One region of the Pseudoglutamicibacter cumminsii genome, then DNA from elsewhere that is predicted to be linked to it. Evidence: riboswitches for the same ligand, from Rfam matches in the RefSeq annotation. Region 1 holds a riboswitch; the other holds the start of a gene.
The links. A riboswitch is a leader RNA that binds a small molecule or an ion and turns the genes downstream of it on or off. The one in region 1 is predicted to bind thiamine pyrophosphate.

Region 1 (8,292 bases):
GCGATCGCCCGGATCACGCCGCGGCCGGGGAACGAGCGGGTCGAAAGGATGTGGGCCCCGAAAAGCCCCAACGCGATCGACCCGATCGTTCCACCCAAAGCTAGGCCGAGCGTCTGTGCGATCAGCCGCCACGTGCGCTCAGCCAGCACAACCTCGAGCAACGGCCCCCACCAGGTGCCCTCAACGCCTTCGTGCGGCGTCACGCCGCGGCCGATCATCGCCGCGACCGGCCACACAAAGAAGTACGCGAGGAAGATCGCAGGCAGCGCGAGCGCCGCAACAGACCACAGGATGGTCACGATGCGGCGCTTGCGTGCCAGCTTGCCCCGAAGGCGGTTCTGCTCGAGTGTCACTTGTCGGACTTAGTTCTTCTCTGAATTAGTTCTTCCCTGCGCTATTTCTTCTCAGCGATCGCGCGGAACTCCTTGATCCACTCGTCGCGCTTCTCAGCGATCTCAGACGGATCAGGGGTTACGGAAGTCTTCGACAGCGGCGCGTGAGTTGCCCACTCTTCCGGAAGCTTCGCATCGGGATTCACTGGGTACATGTACATCTGCTCAGGGATCGCGTTCTGCATCTCATCGCTGAGCATGAAGTCCACGAAAGCCTTCGCGCCCTCAGGGTTCTTAGCGCCCTTGAGCACGCCCGCGTACTCGACCTGATCGATGCAGGTCGCGTCGATGTTCACGGTCTTGCCGCCCTCATAGGCAGGGGAGGAAGAGTACGAAACAACCAACGGGTACTTACCCTTACCCTCGGAACCCGAGAAATCAGTGTTGTAAGCGTTCGACCACGATGCCACAACCTTGGTTCCGCCAGCCAGCATGTCTTCCCAGGCCTTCTTCCAGTCGCTGGTCTGGTGCATCGTGGCAACCATGAACGCGAAACCAGGGGAGGACTGCGCCGGGTCCTGAGCGACCAAGAGCTTGGCGTACTCAGGCTTGGTGAGATCCTCGGTGGTCTTCGGCAGGTCAACCTTGTTTTTCTTGAACCACTCGGCGTCAGCGTTGATACACACCTGACCCTGATCGATTGGGGTTAGTGCGTCACTGTTGGTCAGCTTCTTCGCGGCCTCCGGCAGGTTCTCCGGGACGTAGTCCTCAACGACACCCTTCTTGGTCAGCGCGCCAGCCTGGAGGTTGTCGACGCCGTAGAAACCATCGGCGGCTGCCTTACCCTCAGCAAGTAACAGCTGGTTGACGACGGAGGACGCGTCACCAGGGGAGGTCGTCTTGAGCTTGTAGCCGGACTCAGATTCGAACTTCTTGATCTGTTCCTTGGTCAGCTCAAACGAATCATGCGTGATGATCGTGACCGTCTTGTCTTTCGAATCCTCGTTATCCTTCTGAGCCGCAATCGAGCAGCCGGTCAGCGACAAACCAACGATCGAGAGCGCCGCAGTGGCCGCCAGCAAAGGATTCTTACGCATATTTCCCACATCAACCTTCCATGTCATGAAGGGGGTGGCCCGTGTGCGCCCACGAGAGTCATTCGAACTTCCTACACCGGTACTAACCGGATCAGGTTCGAGGGTCTGCCGCGACCGGCACTCTCAGCGCTCGGTAGCGCTCCCCTGTCGATGTGTATAAGCCTAGCTAAGATCTCGATGCGACACAGAGTCGGTGCAGATGTGGCTAATGTCGCTTACCATAATTTGCTCCTGATGTGCGGGATTGTCTAAGATAGATAGGCGTTCTGTTGCCACGCGTTAATTTCGCGTGCCCCAACAGCCCGTCACACGGAAGAGAAGGTGAACAGTGGGTAGGGAAAAATGCCCACGCCTCACCCGGACCACCGTTGTTTGAAACCTGTCTGATGGTCAACCACTGGCTGGATCTCACCCAGCTGCTTTAGGCCCTCCAGCGTTGTAAGCACGGTGTCCCCAACTGGGTAGCGGGACCTCGCAGCGTCAACGGCTGCGCACACCTGACTCCAGGTGAGCCAACACCACAGCCAGACGGCAAGGGACCGCAGCACAACTGACCAACACTGGAGGAGTGAACATGGCACAGCGTTGCCAGGTGACCGGTGCAGTGCCCGGATTCGGACACAGCATCTCGCACTCGCACCGCCGCACCAAGCGTCGGTGGGACCTGAACATTCAGAAGAAGCGGTACTACGTACCGTCCCTCGGCCGGACGATCACCCTGAATCTGTCCACCAAGGGCATCAAGACGATCGACGCACGCGGCATCGAAGCTGTCGTCGCTGAGCTTAAGGCGAAGGGAGAGAAGTTCTGATGGCTAAGGCACAGGATGTTCGCCCAATCATTAAGCTCAAGTCCACGGCTGGCACTGGTTACACCTACGTAACCCGTAAGAACCGCCGCAACAACCCGGACCGCATCGTACTCAAGAAGTACGATCCAGTGGTTCGCAAGCACGTCGATTTCCGTGAGGAGCGGTAAAGCATGGCTAAGAAGTCTAAGATCGCCAAGAACGAGCAGCGCAAGGTGATCGTGGCTCGCTACGCCGAGCGCCGCGCCGAGCTCAAGAAGACCCTGATCGACCCGAACGCATCCGACGAAGCCCGCGAGGCAGCACGCGTCGGCCTGCAGAAGCTTCCACGTGACGCTTCCCCAGTTCGCGTTCGCAACCGTGACTCCATCGACGGCCGCCCACGCGGTACATTCCAGAAGTTTGGTATCTCCCGCGTACGCTTCCGCGAAATGGCTCACAAGGGCGAGCTGCCAGGCATCACCAAGTCGTCCTGGTAATCGCTGGTTGTACCTCAGCACGCTGAGGAACACATAGCTTCACCGAACGTCCCGGAATCAGCTGAACAGAGTTTCAGCCCAGCTGAACATGATTCAGCACGGTTCCGGGACGTTCGCGTTTAAGCGGGAAACCCCGCGTTTGAGCCGCCCAGGAACCCGCGAAAACCCCCAAATCTGGCGAAAAACTGGGTAAATTCTCACTCAGGGCGGAAAATTCGTCCTAAAACGCGCGAAAACCTGCCAAAACCTGTTAGTTTCTTATCCAGGCCCCGAAAACTGGGGCAATCCTCATCCCGACTGGTTGGGGACTATCCGAGTCCAGGAGGACAAGTAATGAACCGCAGCGAGCTTGTCAGCGCAATCGCTAACAACACCGGCCAGACCCAGACCACGGTTAACGACGTACTGGATGCGCTCTTCCAGACCGTGACCGAGCAGATCTCCCAGGGCAACAAGGTCTCCATCCCAGGCTGGATGGCTTTCGAGCGCACCGACCGTGCAGCACGCCAGGGCCGCAACCCACAGACCGGCGAGACCATCCAGATCCCAGCTGGCCACTCCGTCAAGCTCTCCGCTGGCTCCAAGCTGAAGGCTGCTGTTTCCAAGAAGTAAGTCTTTCAGCGAAAGCTGAGCGAAGAACCCGCTACAACCACAATGGTTGTAGCGGGTTTCCTCTTAACGACTCCGCTTTCAGCCATAGCGCAGGCACCGCCTAAACTGGTTCTGATGAGCTTCGCTCGCCGAACTCCATGTGAACAAAGTTCGCGGTAGAACAGAGTCCCTGAAAGATAGAGCCCCAGAAAGGCGTCCATGTCGCAGTCGCAGGTTGCAACGTCCAAGCGTGCGTCAGGCAAGCCCGCCCGCGGAAAACATGATGCCCCCTCCGCGCGCGACGCCGGGCTAGCTGCTGACAACCCTCGCGTTGCACACGCGCTCACGTGGGGTGCCATCCCCATCGGGCTCATCACCCTGTTCATCGCGCTAGCCTACTCCGGAACTGCGCTGTCCGTGCTGCTAGGCGACCCCGGCGTCGTGACCCGCTACGGTCTGCCGATCGCACGCTGGGTGCACGACGCCAGCTTCTCAATGACTCTCGGGAGCCTCATCTTCCTGTGCGCAATCATCCCGCGCACAACCCGGCCGAAACGGACCACTCGTCCCGCCGGATCCACGGACGGCGGGGAATTCACGAAGGCTTTCAACCGGCTCATCCTCGTTGGGTCGGTCGCCGCGATCGTGTGGACGTTCGCCGCGATGGCGACGCTCGTGCTCAGCTACTCCGACGCCGCAGCATTACCGGTCACCGCGGACACGTCGTTCACCAACGGCATCTTCGACTACATGCTGAACTTCGACTTCGGTCGAAGCTGGGTTGTGGTGGTTGCTCTCGCTATCACCACAAGCACCATCATGTTCGCGGCGCGCAGTGCGAATGCGCTCGGCTGGGCCGCAGGTGCGGCAGGCGTTGCGCTTGTACCTCTCGCGCTGCTCGGCCACGCTGCCGGCGGTGACGACCACTGGGGTGCCGTGAACTCGATCGGCCTACACCTGCTCGGTGTCGTGGCCTGGGGTGGTGGGCTCGTGGCCCTCGCCGTCGTCGCAGGCCTGCTTGGTGGGCCGCAAAAGAACATTACCGGCGCCGAGACTAACCCATCCGCGGCGGAAGTCCTGCAACGCTTTTCGCACCTCGCAGGCGCATCGTTCTTCCTGGTCGTGCTGTCCGGCGTGGCCGCTGGAGCGATCCGCGTCCACACCCTCGATCAGTTGTTCGGAACCCAATACGGCTGGTTCCTCATCCTCAAAGCGCTCCTGTCGATCATCCTCGGCTTCCTCGGGCTGATCCACCGGGCCAACATCATCCCGCGGCTCAGAAACGGCGACCTCACCGCGCGCAAAGCCGCGTGGCTCATCATCGGCGTTGAAGTGGCGATCATGTCCGCAGTCGCGGCCATCGCAGTGGTGCTCGCCCGCACTCAGCCGCCGGTATCCACCGCACCGCCGGAAGTCATGTCGCCAGCCCGTCGCCTCTCCGGCTACGAACTGCCGCCAGAGTTAACCATGTCGTCGTGGGCAACCGTATGGCGCTTCGACTGGCTGTGGGTAGCGATCATTGTTTTCCTCGCGATCGCGTACGGCCGCTGGGCGCGCCGTGTCCACGCGAAAGGCGGACACTGGGATTGGTGGCGCACCCTCAGCTTCTACGTAGGGCTCGCGTCCCTGTTCTACATCACGTCAGGGCCGATTGCGGTCTACGGTGTGAACCTGTTCTCGATGCACATGGTGGACCACATGGCGCTCACCATGGTTGCGCCGTTCTTCCTCGTGGTCGGTTCGCCGATCGCCCTCGCCCTCAAAGCGATCCCTGCGCGGCGCGACGGAACCCGCGGCCCACGCGAATGGACGCTGGTGTTCCTGCACTCCAAGTGGGCTCAGGGAGTCACGAACCCGATCATCGCAGCCGTGAACTTCACCGCGTCGATCGTGATCTTCTACTCGACTGACCTCATGTGGTTCTCGATGAAGTACCACCTGGGTCACGAGTTCATGAACTTCCACTTCCTACTGACCGGCTATGTCCTGGCAGTCAACATGATCGGCCTCGACCCGTTGCCGCATCGCGCTCCATACTTTGTGCGGCTCGTGATCCTGCTGATCACCATGATCTTCCATGCGTTCTACGCGACCAGCATCATGGGCACCGACGTCTTGATCCAGCCGGACTGGTTCGGCAACCAAGGCCGTGAGTGGGGCCCGAGCGCGATTGAAGATCAGCGAATAGGCGCCGGCGTGATGTGGGGTATCGGCGAGGTTCCGACACTCATGCTCGCCGTGGGCGTGGCCGTCGGGTGGTCGCGTTCGGAGGAACGCATTGCCCGACGCGACGAGCGCGTGGCCGAGCGCACCGGCAACCGCGAGCTGCGCGACTACAACGAGATGCTGCAACAGCTCCAGGGCGACCAGGCTCAAGGTCTCGAGGAGGCCCGACGCGCGGCCCGGATCCGCGCAGGCTTGCCGGTCGATGGCCTACCGGAGGACGATACGCCGCGGGCATAAAGCGCGATGTTACGCGCTGTAACCGCTCACGCGCACCCAACTTTTAGAATGGGACACAGTCAGTTGCGCTGTGTGTGCAATGAGTGAGAGTCCCGTCTGAATCCCAGGAGTTTAGGTGTCTGCAGAGTCTGATGCACTTCGTACCGGCGTCCGTTTGCGCGCGAGCGAGCTTCGCGGCCGCGGCTGGATGAACACTGGCGGTAAGGACCTTGATCTAGCGAGCCTTCGCGGCAAGATCGTGCTTCTGGATTTCTGGACGTTCTGCTGCATCAACTGCCTGCATGTGCTCGATGAGCTGCGTCCGCTTGAGGAAAAGTACAGCGACGTGCTCGTCACGATCGGCGTGCACAGCCCCAAGTTTGAGCATGAGGCGAAGAAGGAAGCGCTCGAGGCCGCGGTCGAGCGCTACGAGATCGAGCACCCTGTTCTGGATGACCCGGAGCTGTTGACGTGGCAGGCCTACACCGCGCGTGCATGGCCAACGCTGGTTGTTGTTGACCCGGAGGGCTACATCGTCGCGCATCTTTCGGGTGAGGGGCACGCCGCGGGCCTCGAGTCTTTGGTCGAGGAGCTGATCGAGGAGCACGACGCGAAGGGCACCCTGCACCGTGGTGACGGACCGTATGTGGCTCCGCCGGCGCGCGAAGGCGACCTCCGCTTCCCGGGCTCGGCGATCGAGCTTCCGAACGGCCAGTTCCTCGTGGTTGACTCCGGCCACCACCGCTTGACGATCATGGACACAGACCTCGTGACCAAGGTCGGCCAGATCGGTTCCGGGGTGCGTGGTTTCGCCGACGGCAACGCAGAAACTGCGCAGTTCAACGAGCCGCAAGGCGCCGCGGTTGTGCCTGCGCACATCGCGGAAAAGGTCGGCTACGACGTCCTGGTTGCGGACACGGTCAACCACCGTTTGCGTGGCGTCAACACGGCCACGGGTGAGGTCACGACCGTTGCGGGTAACGGTGTGCAGCGGTTGCTCGATGCGGAACGCGCCCGCCTGCAGGATGCCGGCTGGTCGCGCGAGCTGGGCGAGAACGCTACCGAGCTTTCGCTCTCGTCCCCGTGGGATCTCGCGTGGGCTGAGAAGGCTGGCCGTTTTATCGTTGCGATGGCTGGAACGCACCAGATCTTCGGCTTCGACCCCCTCAAGGCCGAGGTGACCTTGGAAGCCGGCTCCGGCATCGAAGGCTTGGATGATGGCACGGCGGATGTCGCGATGTTCGCGCAGCCGTCCGGCGTGGACACGGACGCGAACGGGGACGTGTGGATTGCCGACTCGGAGACGTCCGCGGTGCGTGTGCTGCGCATCGGCGAGGACGGCACGGTTGCCAAGGTTGAGACCGCGACCGGCCTGGGGCTTTTCGACTTCGGTTTCCGCGACGGCCCGGCCGATGAGGCTCGCCTGCAGCATCCGCTGGGCGTTTCGGTGCTTCCGGACGGTTCGGTTGCGATTGCAGACACCTACAACGGCGCCGTGCGCCGCTACGACCCTGTAACGCATACCGTTGGCACGCTCGCCGAGGGCTTGCAGGAGCCGGCGGAAGTGCTCGTGGACCATAGCGTTGACGGCGATCCGGTTCTGTTGGTCGTTGAGACCAACCAGCATCAGCTCGTGCGCGTCCCGTTGCCGAAGGAATCGACCACGGTTGATCGTGGCGCATCGCAGACACAACGCCCTAAGACTCTCGTGAAGCCGGGCCAGCACAAGCTCACCGCGCGCTTCACCGCTCCGGTGGGGCAGAAGCTCGACTACCGCTGGGGTGACCCGACGCAGCTGCAGGTTTCCGCCTCCCCTGAGGAGCTCATCCTTGAGGGCGCTGGTACGAGCCAGGGCCTCGTGCGTGAGCTCGTCCTCAACCCGGAGATCACCGAAGGTGTCCTGCACATCACGGCGCGCGCCGCGGCATGCGATGGCGAGGAAGGCCAGGAAATCCCGGACCACGCTGCGTGCCACCTCTACCAGCAGGACTGGGGCATCCCGGTACAGCTTGATGACGCGGGCGAGGACCACCTCGAGCTTGACCTGCGCGGCCTAAACTAACGCCGGCTTCGGCGATCCTCTACAGAAGCATCTCTTAACAAGGCGGGACCCTAGGCGTAGGGTTGAATCTACAGTTCAATCCACGCCGGGGTCCCGTTTTGTGTGGCCCCACCGGTTCTGCGCCGTTGAGGAGGCCGCCTATTCATGTCCCGCATGTTCGCCTCGCTGCAGATCAAGAATTACCGGTGGTGGTTTTTCGGCGGCTTGGTTTCGAATATCGGGACGTGGATGCAGCGCATCGCGCAGGACTGGCTGGTCCTGACCCAGCTGACTGATAATTCGGGGACCGCGGTGGGCGTCGTGATGGGTCTGCAGTTTTTGCCGATCCTCTTTTTGTCTGCCTATGCGGGCGTGATGGCTGACCGTTATCCGCGTTTGCGCATCGTGCAGATCGCGCAGGCGTTCATGTGTGTGCTCGCGGTGATCCTGGGTGTCATGGTGCTCACGGAGACGGTTGAGCTGTGGCATGTGTATGTTTTCG
Region 2 (8,292 bases), 250 kb from region 1:
ACCCCACCGCCGTGGGATCCAAAACCCACGGCACATCATGCCGCCGGGCAGCCGCAACAGACGCCGGAATGCCACGCGCCCCGGCCTCGCTCAAGGTCCCCAGATTCACCAGCAACGCATCGGAATGCGCGGTCATCGTGGGAGCCTCCGCAGGCGTCTCCGTCATCAACGGCCGGGCACCCGCAGCCAACAAGCCATCAGCGACCATGCTCAAAGACACCGCGGCACTCATGCAATGCACCAACGGAACCCGGCCGCGCACCGCATCCACACACGCGGCCATGTGTTCGCGCGTATCCACAAGACTCACCTCGGCAACTCCTCACTCGAACGCTGCGCAGGACCCAACGCCGCGCCCATACCCACCAAAAGCGCACCCACACACAACACGGCAACCACGGAAACCTGCGCACCCACCACACCGGACACGACAGGCAACCACAGCGGATACAGCATCGGCAGAATCAACGAAAACGAGTACGCAACCCCATAGCCCGTCGAACGAACCCGAGCCGGAAACGCCTCAGAAATGTACGCGGCAACAGGGCCATACGCAGAAACCGTCGCAACCTGAGCCACCGCAGCCCACGCGGCCGCAGCACCAAACGAGGACGCAGAGACAGCACACCACCACGCGGCAACACCCACAGTCCCGGCAAGCAACGCCCACGCCATAAAGAACCGGCGGCGACCCAGCCGGGTTGAGACGTGGCCCAGCACCGCCATCGCAACAGCCTGCGCAACCGAGGCCACGCCCATCGCCAACGCGATGGCGCCGGCATCCAAGCCAGCAGTGGCAGCCGTAGCGGAACCGCTAGCGGTGTTGGAAGCAGAAGATGCGCCGGAACCAACATGCGCGGGCAAGATCAAGACCGTTGCGACCGTCATGCACCACAAGCCCGAAAGCAGAACAAAGATCTGCCAGAAACGGCCAGCGAACGGTCCAGCCACGACGTCGACGACGCGTCCGGCCCCATGATGCACTGCACGTTGAGCATGGTTGCCGATATGGCCGGGTGCAGAATCCTCAACATAGAAACGGTAAAAGACGTACATCCCGAGCGAAGCTAACGCAGCGAAAGCGAACAAAACCCGCCAACCCCACACCGCATACGCATCCGTGCCCAACCAAGACAACATCATCGCAGTAGCGAACGCGATTGAAGCTTGAGCCCACGGCGCCATCGACAAAATGAGCCCCGAAAACCAGCCCCGCAAACGGGGAGGAGACCATTCCATCGCCAGCGGGATCGCGGCTGAATACTCACCCGCGATGAAAACCCCGCCCACGAACCGGGCAGCCACCACGGCAACGAACGTCCACACACCCCACACCTGGTGGGTCGGAACCAGCGCGATCGCGGCTGCGCACACCGCCGTGCCTACAAGCGCGAGCCTCGTGGCGCGGGTTCGCCCCCACTTATCAGAAATGCGACCGAACACCAGCCCACCCACGGGCCTGCCGAGCAACATCGCGATCACGACGGCAGCGCCTGCGCCGGCACCGGTTGTAGCGCTCGCCGCGGGACCGGCCAGAACTTCGAGGGCAGGAGCGAGCGCGATGACCGGCAGAAACATGTGGATGTTATCCACCCAGTTACCGACGACCCCCGCCTGGAGAGCGGCCTTCGCACGCGGTGGGAACTTTCTGTTTGGGCGTGAATGCGCGGGGTGCGGCAGTCTGGTATTCGCTTGTGCTTGGTAAGTCACTTCGAGCCGCCGCCCTCGCAAGCGCCAGAGCTATGCTGGAGCGGGCCGGGAGGCGCAGGCGCCTCCGGTTGCGGCATGTGCGGCTGGGGCATGGCGGCGCGGACGTGATGGAAATGATCCACGGGACCTGCCAGGGGCTGGCCACGTGTGAGCGTGACATCGAGGCGCTCGCCGTGAGAAATCGCGTGGTGCAGCCAATCACTGGCCCATGCGAGTGCTTGGGCAGGAGCATCTCCCGCAGCTAGTCTCGTGGTGAGCGCAGACGCGAGCGCACATCCCGTGCCCTGGGTTGCCGAGGAGTCAACGCGTTGGGTGTGTATCGCGATGGGTTCGGCGCCGGACTCGATCCAGTAGTTTGTGGTCTGCTCAGAATCCAGGTGGCCGGTCTTAGCGATCACAACATTCCCGTGCCGCTCGGCCCACGCGCGTGCCTGGTTGCACACGTCGGCGTGGTTCTCGCCGCGGGTCGAACCGGTCAGTTCCGCTAGCTCGAGGGCGTTCGGGGTTACGACGTCCGCGGCAGCGCAGAGCGCCGCAACTTCAGGGAATGCTTCAGGCGCAATCAGGGCGGTTCCGCTGCTTGAGATCATGACCGGATCGACCACGATCAGCTGTGGTTTCGCTTCGCTGAGCCATTCAGCCACAGCCTGGACGTTTGCCGCGGTGCCGAGCATTCCGATTTTGACCGCATCGATGCGCGCATGTTCCGCGATGGCATCGAGTTGTGCACGTACCACGGTTGGGCTCATATGTTCGATGTGGGTCACACGCGAGCTATTCTGCGCCAGCACCGCGGTGGTCACGGGGAGGGCATAGCCGCCAGCGGCATGAATGCTTTTGATATCGGCGGCTGAACCAGCGCCGCCGGTCGGATCTGTTCCGGCGATCGTGACGACGCATGGAACAGTGCCGACGCACGGGACGGTGTCGCCGTATGGAACAGTGTCGTCGCTCGGGGCGGTGTTTCGGTGAGACGCGCGCTGGGCGCCGGGGGTCGATGCGCCGGCAGAAAGTGGGCGCACGGAGGCATGCATTGTGGGGACATCCCTTCGCTAGTGCGAACTAGATCAGGTTCAACGGGTGTGATCTCAGCACCTCAGTGGGTGCACCCCGTGTCGGGAGAACACTATGCCACAGATTCCCGGTGCGGAGCGCGTCGGAGTCGTGGGCGAGGTTGGCAAGGGAGTCAGCATTCGGACCGCGTCGATGCTGTGGTCGCTATAGTCAACGAGCTCGCGGCTGACACATTGCGTGCACTTGTGCCAAACCTTCAACCTCTACTTGGGTGAGTCTGTGGGTAAGTCCCACAAACCTGTGGATAACTTTCATTTTTGGGTGTGTACCGCGTGGATATCCGTCTTGTCAACATGAGAGTTGAGCTTGAAGGTTGGGGAAAAGTTTTTAGCGGAATTGTTTGGTCCACAAGCAAAAACCGCGGAATCATACGGAAGTTTGGGCATCATAGGTGAGAAACTCCCATACTTATCCCCAAGTTATCCACAGAAGTGGTGGATATCCACCGGTGTGTTCCACAATTGTCCACACATGATCCCCAAGGCCTGTGGATAACCTGGCTTGTCATGGAGGTTTTTCGCCTTACACTGGCGTGAAGGCGGTACCTACTCGGAGCAGGGCCAAGCTAGTGGCTGAGGTGGGCTGGAGGAGCACAGTGGATCAATACAGCGATTCCCAATACAACGATGCAGGTGCGTCATCTGCAGGCGGCTCGGCGCTTTCGGAGCGCGTCCCACCTCAGGACCTCGCAGCGGAACAGTCCGTCTTGGGTGGCATGTTGCTCTCCCAAGACGCGATCGCTGACTGCGTTGAGATCCTCCGCTCATCGGACTTCTACAAGCCAGCGCACTCAACCATCTTTGACGCCATCACGGATCTCTACGGCCGCGGTGAGCCAGCTGACGCCGTGACGGTTTCGAGCTACCTCACCAAAAACGGGGAACTCAACCGGGCCGGCGGCGCGGCGTATATCCACGAGGTCATCCAGTCCGTCCCAACCGCCGCGAACGCGAGCTTCTACGCAGAGATTGTGAGGGAGCGCGCGATCCTGCGCCGCCTCGTCTATGCGGGTGACCGCATCACCCAGATGGCCTACGCCGCCGACGGCGAGGTCGACGCGATCGTCAACGATGCGCAAGCCGAAGTCATGCAGGTCGCTGAACGCAGGACCGCCGAAGACTACGTCGTGCTTTCAGACATCATGGAGCACACAGTCGATGAGATCGAGGCGGCGGGACAGAAATCGGGCGACGAAATCACGGGCGTGCCGTCGGGTTTCTATGAGCTCGACGAACTGACCCAGGGCTTCCAGGGCGGCCAGATGATCGTTGTCGCGGCGCGCCCAGCGGTCGGTAAGTCGACCTTCGCACTCGACATCGCGCGTTCCGCCGCGATCAAGAACAACATGACGACCGTGTTCTTCTCGCTTGAAATGGGCCGTTCCGAAATCGCGATGCGCTTGCTTTCAGCTGAGACCGCCATCGGGCTCCAGAACATCCGCAAGGGCGACATGCAGGACAGCGACTGGGCCAAGGTCGCCCGCACCCTGCCCGAGCTCAACAGTGCACCGTTCTTCATTGACGATTCACCGAACATGACGCTCATGGAGATCCGCGCGAAGTGCCGCCGCCTCAAGCAGCAGCACAACCTCAAGCTCGTGGTGCTCGACTACCTGCAGCTCATGTCCTCGGGTAAGCGCGTTGAATCGCGTCAGCAGGAAGTCGCTGAGTTCTCGCGTGCGTTGAAGCTTCTGGCTAAGGAGCTTGAGGTCCCAGTGATCGCGCTGTCCCAGCTCAACCGTGGCTCAGAGCAGCGCACCGACAAGCGCCCCCAGGTGTCCGATCTGCGTGAATCCGGTTCGATTGAGCAGGACGCGGACATGGTCATCCTGCTGCACCGCGAAGACATCTACGACAAGGAATCGCCGCGAGCCGGTGAGGCCGATGTGATTGTCGCGAAGCACAGAAACGGTCCAACGAAGACGATCGTGGTCGCGTTCCAGGGCCACTACTCCCGTTTCAGCAACATGGCCTACGAATCCAGCGACGCCGGAATCTAGATTCGTTAGCCGAGGCGCGGTTAGCGCGGCGTGACCTCACGACGAGGCGGCCGCTTGGTCTTCACGTTGGCGCCCGTTGTGTGGGCTTTCGCGGTTTTCTTCCGAGGCTTCTTGAGCTTGGGACGCCACTTGACGCGGCGGCGAGGCTCGATGCCTGGCATCTTCTTCGCAAGAGCCGAAGGGCCGCGTGGGCGCTCGCCGAGTTTGATGAACACCACGCCGGCGAGGATCGCAGCGCCACCCACGAACTGGACCACCGCGAGTGTCTCACCCAAAAGCCACCACGCGACCAACGCGGCGAACAGAACCTCGGTCAGGTTCACGAACGAGCCGACACCCGCGCCCATGAGCCGCAAGCCCACCACGCCAAGAACGTACGCGGCGACCGTGAAAACAATGATGATGGCGTGGGCGAGGAACCACGGCGCGTTCCACTGACCTAGCGCAGCAGCATCCGTGCTCGCTTTCCAAGGAAGCAAACCGAGCGCCACAAACGGGACAGTGCCGATGGCGCCGACCGAGAAACCCAGCCCAGTGAGCGCAGTCGACGGGATCTTGACCGAATCGTTCGCCGAAATCAAGAAGTACACTGCCAGGCACACCGCCGAGGCCAAGCCCATGATGACGCCTAGCGCATCCAGCGCATCGGAACCTTCACGGATCACAGCACCCACATCGAGCACTGCAACCAAACCGATCATCGAGATCGCAAGCCCAAAGAATGTCAACCCGGAAGGGCGGGCCTTGGTGCGAGCCCACAGCCAAAACACGATCATCATGGGCGCGGTCATCTCAAGCAGGATCGCGACCGTCACGTTGAGGCGTTCAACAGCAACGAAATAGGTCGCCTGAACGCCCGTCATCGAAAACAGGCCGAACGCGACAATAAGCCGCCAGTGCGCACGGACTTCGCCCCATTTGCCGCGCAACTGAATCAACGTGGGGAACAGGAGGACGAGTGCGCAACCAGTGAGCCTCACCAGCGTCACCGAGCCGGGTGACCAGCCGGAACCATACAGCGCTTTCCCCACGGGTCCAGGAAGGGCGAACGCGAAAGATGACGCCAAAGCGAAGACGAAACCAACAAGGAATTTTGGTTGCACAAACACCTCCTAGTTATCGAGCGAATCTATGAATCAGCCTAGGAGAAAATGCCCGATACCCTAGAAATCAGAGCAAAATTACGCAAGGCTAGTGTCTCACTAGAACCCATCTATATGTAGGGACTTGAACATGTTTAACAAGACGAAGACCGCACGACGCACAGTTGCAATGATGGCCGTGGCGCCACTGCTCGCAGTCTCGCTTGTGGGTTGCGGCAATAAGAACGGCGGCGAGGAGCCGAGCCCGGAGCCTTCGCAGTCGTCTCAGCAGCCGATGCAGACCGAGACGGCACAGCCGTCGCCAAGCATGTCTTCCCAAGCCCAACAGTCCCAGGGCCAGCAGTCCCAGGGCACGCAGGGTTCGCAGGGTTCGCAGACTACCGGTGCGGCGAAGGCAGACCCGAAGTTCCTGGAGTTCATGAAGAACAACGTCGGCTCTGACTACCAGGTTCTGGACCTTGGACCGCACTTGAAGAAGCCCGATGTGGGTGCGGGCAACCTCGCTAACTCTTGCCCAGCCGTGATCTATGGCGCTGCGGAGCTCGCCCGGGACGGCGCGCAGGTGGTGAGCGCTTCGCAGTCGTCGCCGAAGCAGAAGGCCGTGACCGTGCTGATGTATCCGTCGGCTGACAAGGCAAACGCTGCCCTCGAACAGGTCAAGCAAGAAATTGACAACCCGGACTGCAAGACAGTCCCGATCAACGGGAACGACATCAGCATCAAACCGGTCACGAACTCGTACGGTTTCGACAACTACGCTGGGTTCACGATGAACATCAGCGGCAACAAGATCGAAAACCTGTTCAGCACCAAGGGCCAGTTCCTGGTGCTCGTGATCGGTGACCTCAACGAGGTCGCTTCGGACGGTAAGAAGGTTTACGACGCCCTGCCAGCGTCCTAGTCCGCGCCGGTTCCGGGTCGATGTCAGTCCGGATCGGGGCAGGTGCTGAGACACGGAAAGGAAAGCCTCATGTCACAGCGTGCATTCAACCGCTCGCTTGCGTATCGCTCAGTTGCCGTGTTCGCTTTGCCGGCGGTCCTGGCGGCTTCCCTTGTGGGCTACTCGAATAAGGGCGGCGACGGCGCGGAGGCGTCTGCGGACGCGAGCCAGTCGCAGTCTGCGACGCCGGAGTCAACGCACACCGAGTCAACGCACACCGAGCCGAGCGAGTCGAGCGATTCGAGAGATTCGAGCGAAAGCGCGTCGCAAGACGCCAGTAGCACCCCGAGTAACCCGCTACCGGATAAAGGCTCGGAGCTTTCCGGCTACCCGGCGGATCCGCACTTCATGCAGTTCGTAAAGGGGAAGCTCGGCGGCGGCTATGAGACGCAGGACGGCAAAGAGTTCTATGAGCAGGCGAAACACGGCGATAGCCCACAGCTGGGTCAATGCGACATCCTGCTCAAGGGTTTGCAGGCCACGGTGACGAAGGACAGCCAGGCGGTTATTGCGCTGAAACTTCCTGAACGTTCAAGCACAGTTGCGGTTCAGGCATACACGTCGCCTGAAACCGCATCCAAGCCAGCCGAGGCCATCGAGCAGCTCAAGAAAGAACTCAACAACCCTGCGTGCGCCCAGCTTGAACTCGGGGACGTCAAGATCAAGACGAGCCAAGTGAATGACACCCTCGGCTTCAAGGGCGGCGTCCGGGTTCGCCTTGAAGTAGAAGGCGGAGATGCGCAGGCGAACAACCTGTACGTCGCTAAGGGAACCCACCTCATGGTTATGGTGGGCGACCTCGAGACGATCGCCGCCGACGGCAAGAAGGTGTACGACGCGCTCCCATAAGGATATGAAGCAACAGCCCGTTCACGTCCGGCATGCAGTCGATGCGGACAAGCCGGCGCAGCAGCGGACGTCGAAACGGCGCAGGCGTTCGCTTGCGGTCGCCGCGTTCGGGACGGTTATCGAGTGGTATGACTTCTCGATTTTCTTCTACGTTTCCACCCAACTGACGCGCACGTTCTTCCACGGCGATTCGAACTCGCTTCTACTGACACTCGGCGTTGGCGCTGCGGGCTTCCTCTTCCGCCCGCTGGGAGCCATGGTTTTCGGGCACCTGGGGGAGCGCATCGGGCGCAAACAAGCCCTCGTGATTTCTGCCGTGCTGATGGCGGTAGCGATGTTCGGTATCGCAGTCCTGCCCGGCTACGACGTGCTCGGCGTGTGGGCGGGCATCCTACTGGTGACGTTGCGGTGCCTCGCCGGGTTCTCAGTGGGTGCTGAATACACCGGGATCATGGTGTACCTCATGGAGTCCGCGAAGCAGAACCGGCGTGGTGTTGCCGCGAGCTGGGCCGCCGCGAACTCCGAACTTGGGTCGCTGCTGGCCGTGGGTGGCGCCGCGCTCTTGGCGCATTGGCTCACAGCAGACCAGATGAGCAGCTGGGGTTGGCGGATACTCT

Region 2: linked by a shared signal. The riboswitch ahead of JOD50_RS04230 (PfkB family carbohydrate kinase) and the one ahead of JOD50_RS03065 (thiamine ABC transporter substrate-binding protein) in region 1 are both predicted to bind thiamine pyrophosphate.

The regions. Positions count from the first base shown of each region.
Region 1 covers NZ_JAFBCO010000001.1:659,988-668,279, reverse strand. Annotated here, with positions in the region: gene JOD50_RS03070 (ABC transporter permease) at 1-353, opposite strand, end outside; gene JOD50_RS03065 (thiamine ABC transporter substrate-binding protein) at 395-1,429, opposite strand; TPP riboswitch at 1,480-1,585, opposite strand; gene rpmB (50S ribosomal protein L28) at 2,004-2,240, shown strand; gene rpmG (50S ribosomal protein L33) at 2,240-2,407, shown strand; gene rpsN (30S ribosomal protein S14) at 2,411-2,716, shown strand; gene JOD50_RS03045 (HU family DNA-binding protein) at 3,050-3,328, shown strand; gene JOD50_RS03040 (bifunctional copper resistance protein CopD/cytochrome c oxidase assembly protein) at 3,527-5,770, shown strand; gene JOD50_RS03035 (NHL domain-containing thioredoxin family protein) at 5,886-7,811, shown strand; gene JOD50_RS03030 (MFS transporter) at 7,956-8,292, shown strand, end outside.
Region 2 covers NZ_JAFBCO010000001.1:907,476-915,767, reverse strand. Annotated here, with positions in the region: gene thiM (hydroxyethylthiazole kinase) at 1-310, opposite strand, end outside; gene JOD50_RS04235 (MFS transporter) at 307-1,578, opposite strand; gene JOD50_RS04230 (PfkB family carbohydrate kinase) at 1,707-2,732, opposite strand; TPP riboswitch at 2,738-2,833, opposite strand; gene dnaB (replicative DNA helicase) at 3,380-4,783, shown strand; gene JOD50_RS10600 (EamA family transporter) at 4,804-5,886, opposite strand; gene JOD50_RS04215 (hypothetical protein) at 6,017-6,787, shown strand; gene JOD50_RS04210 (hypothetical protein) at 6,857-7,675, shown strand; gene JOD50_RS04205 (MFS transporter) at 7,680-8,292, shown strand, end outside.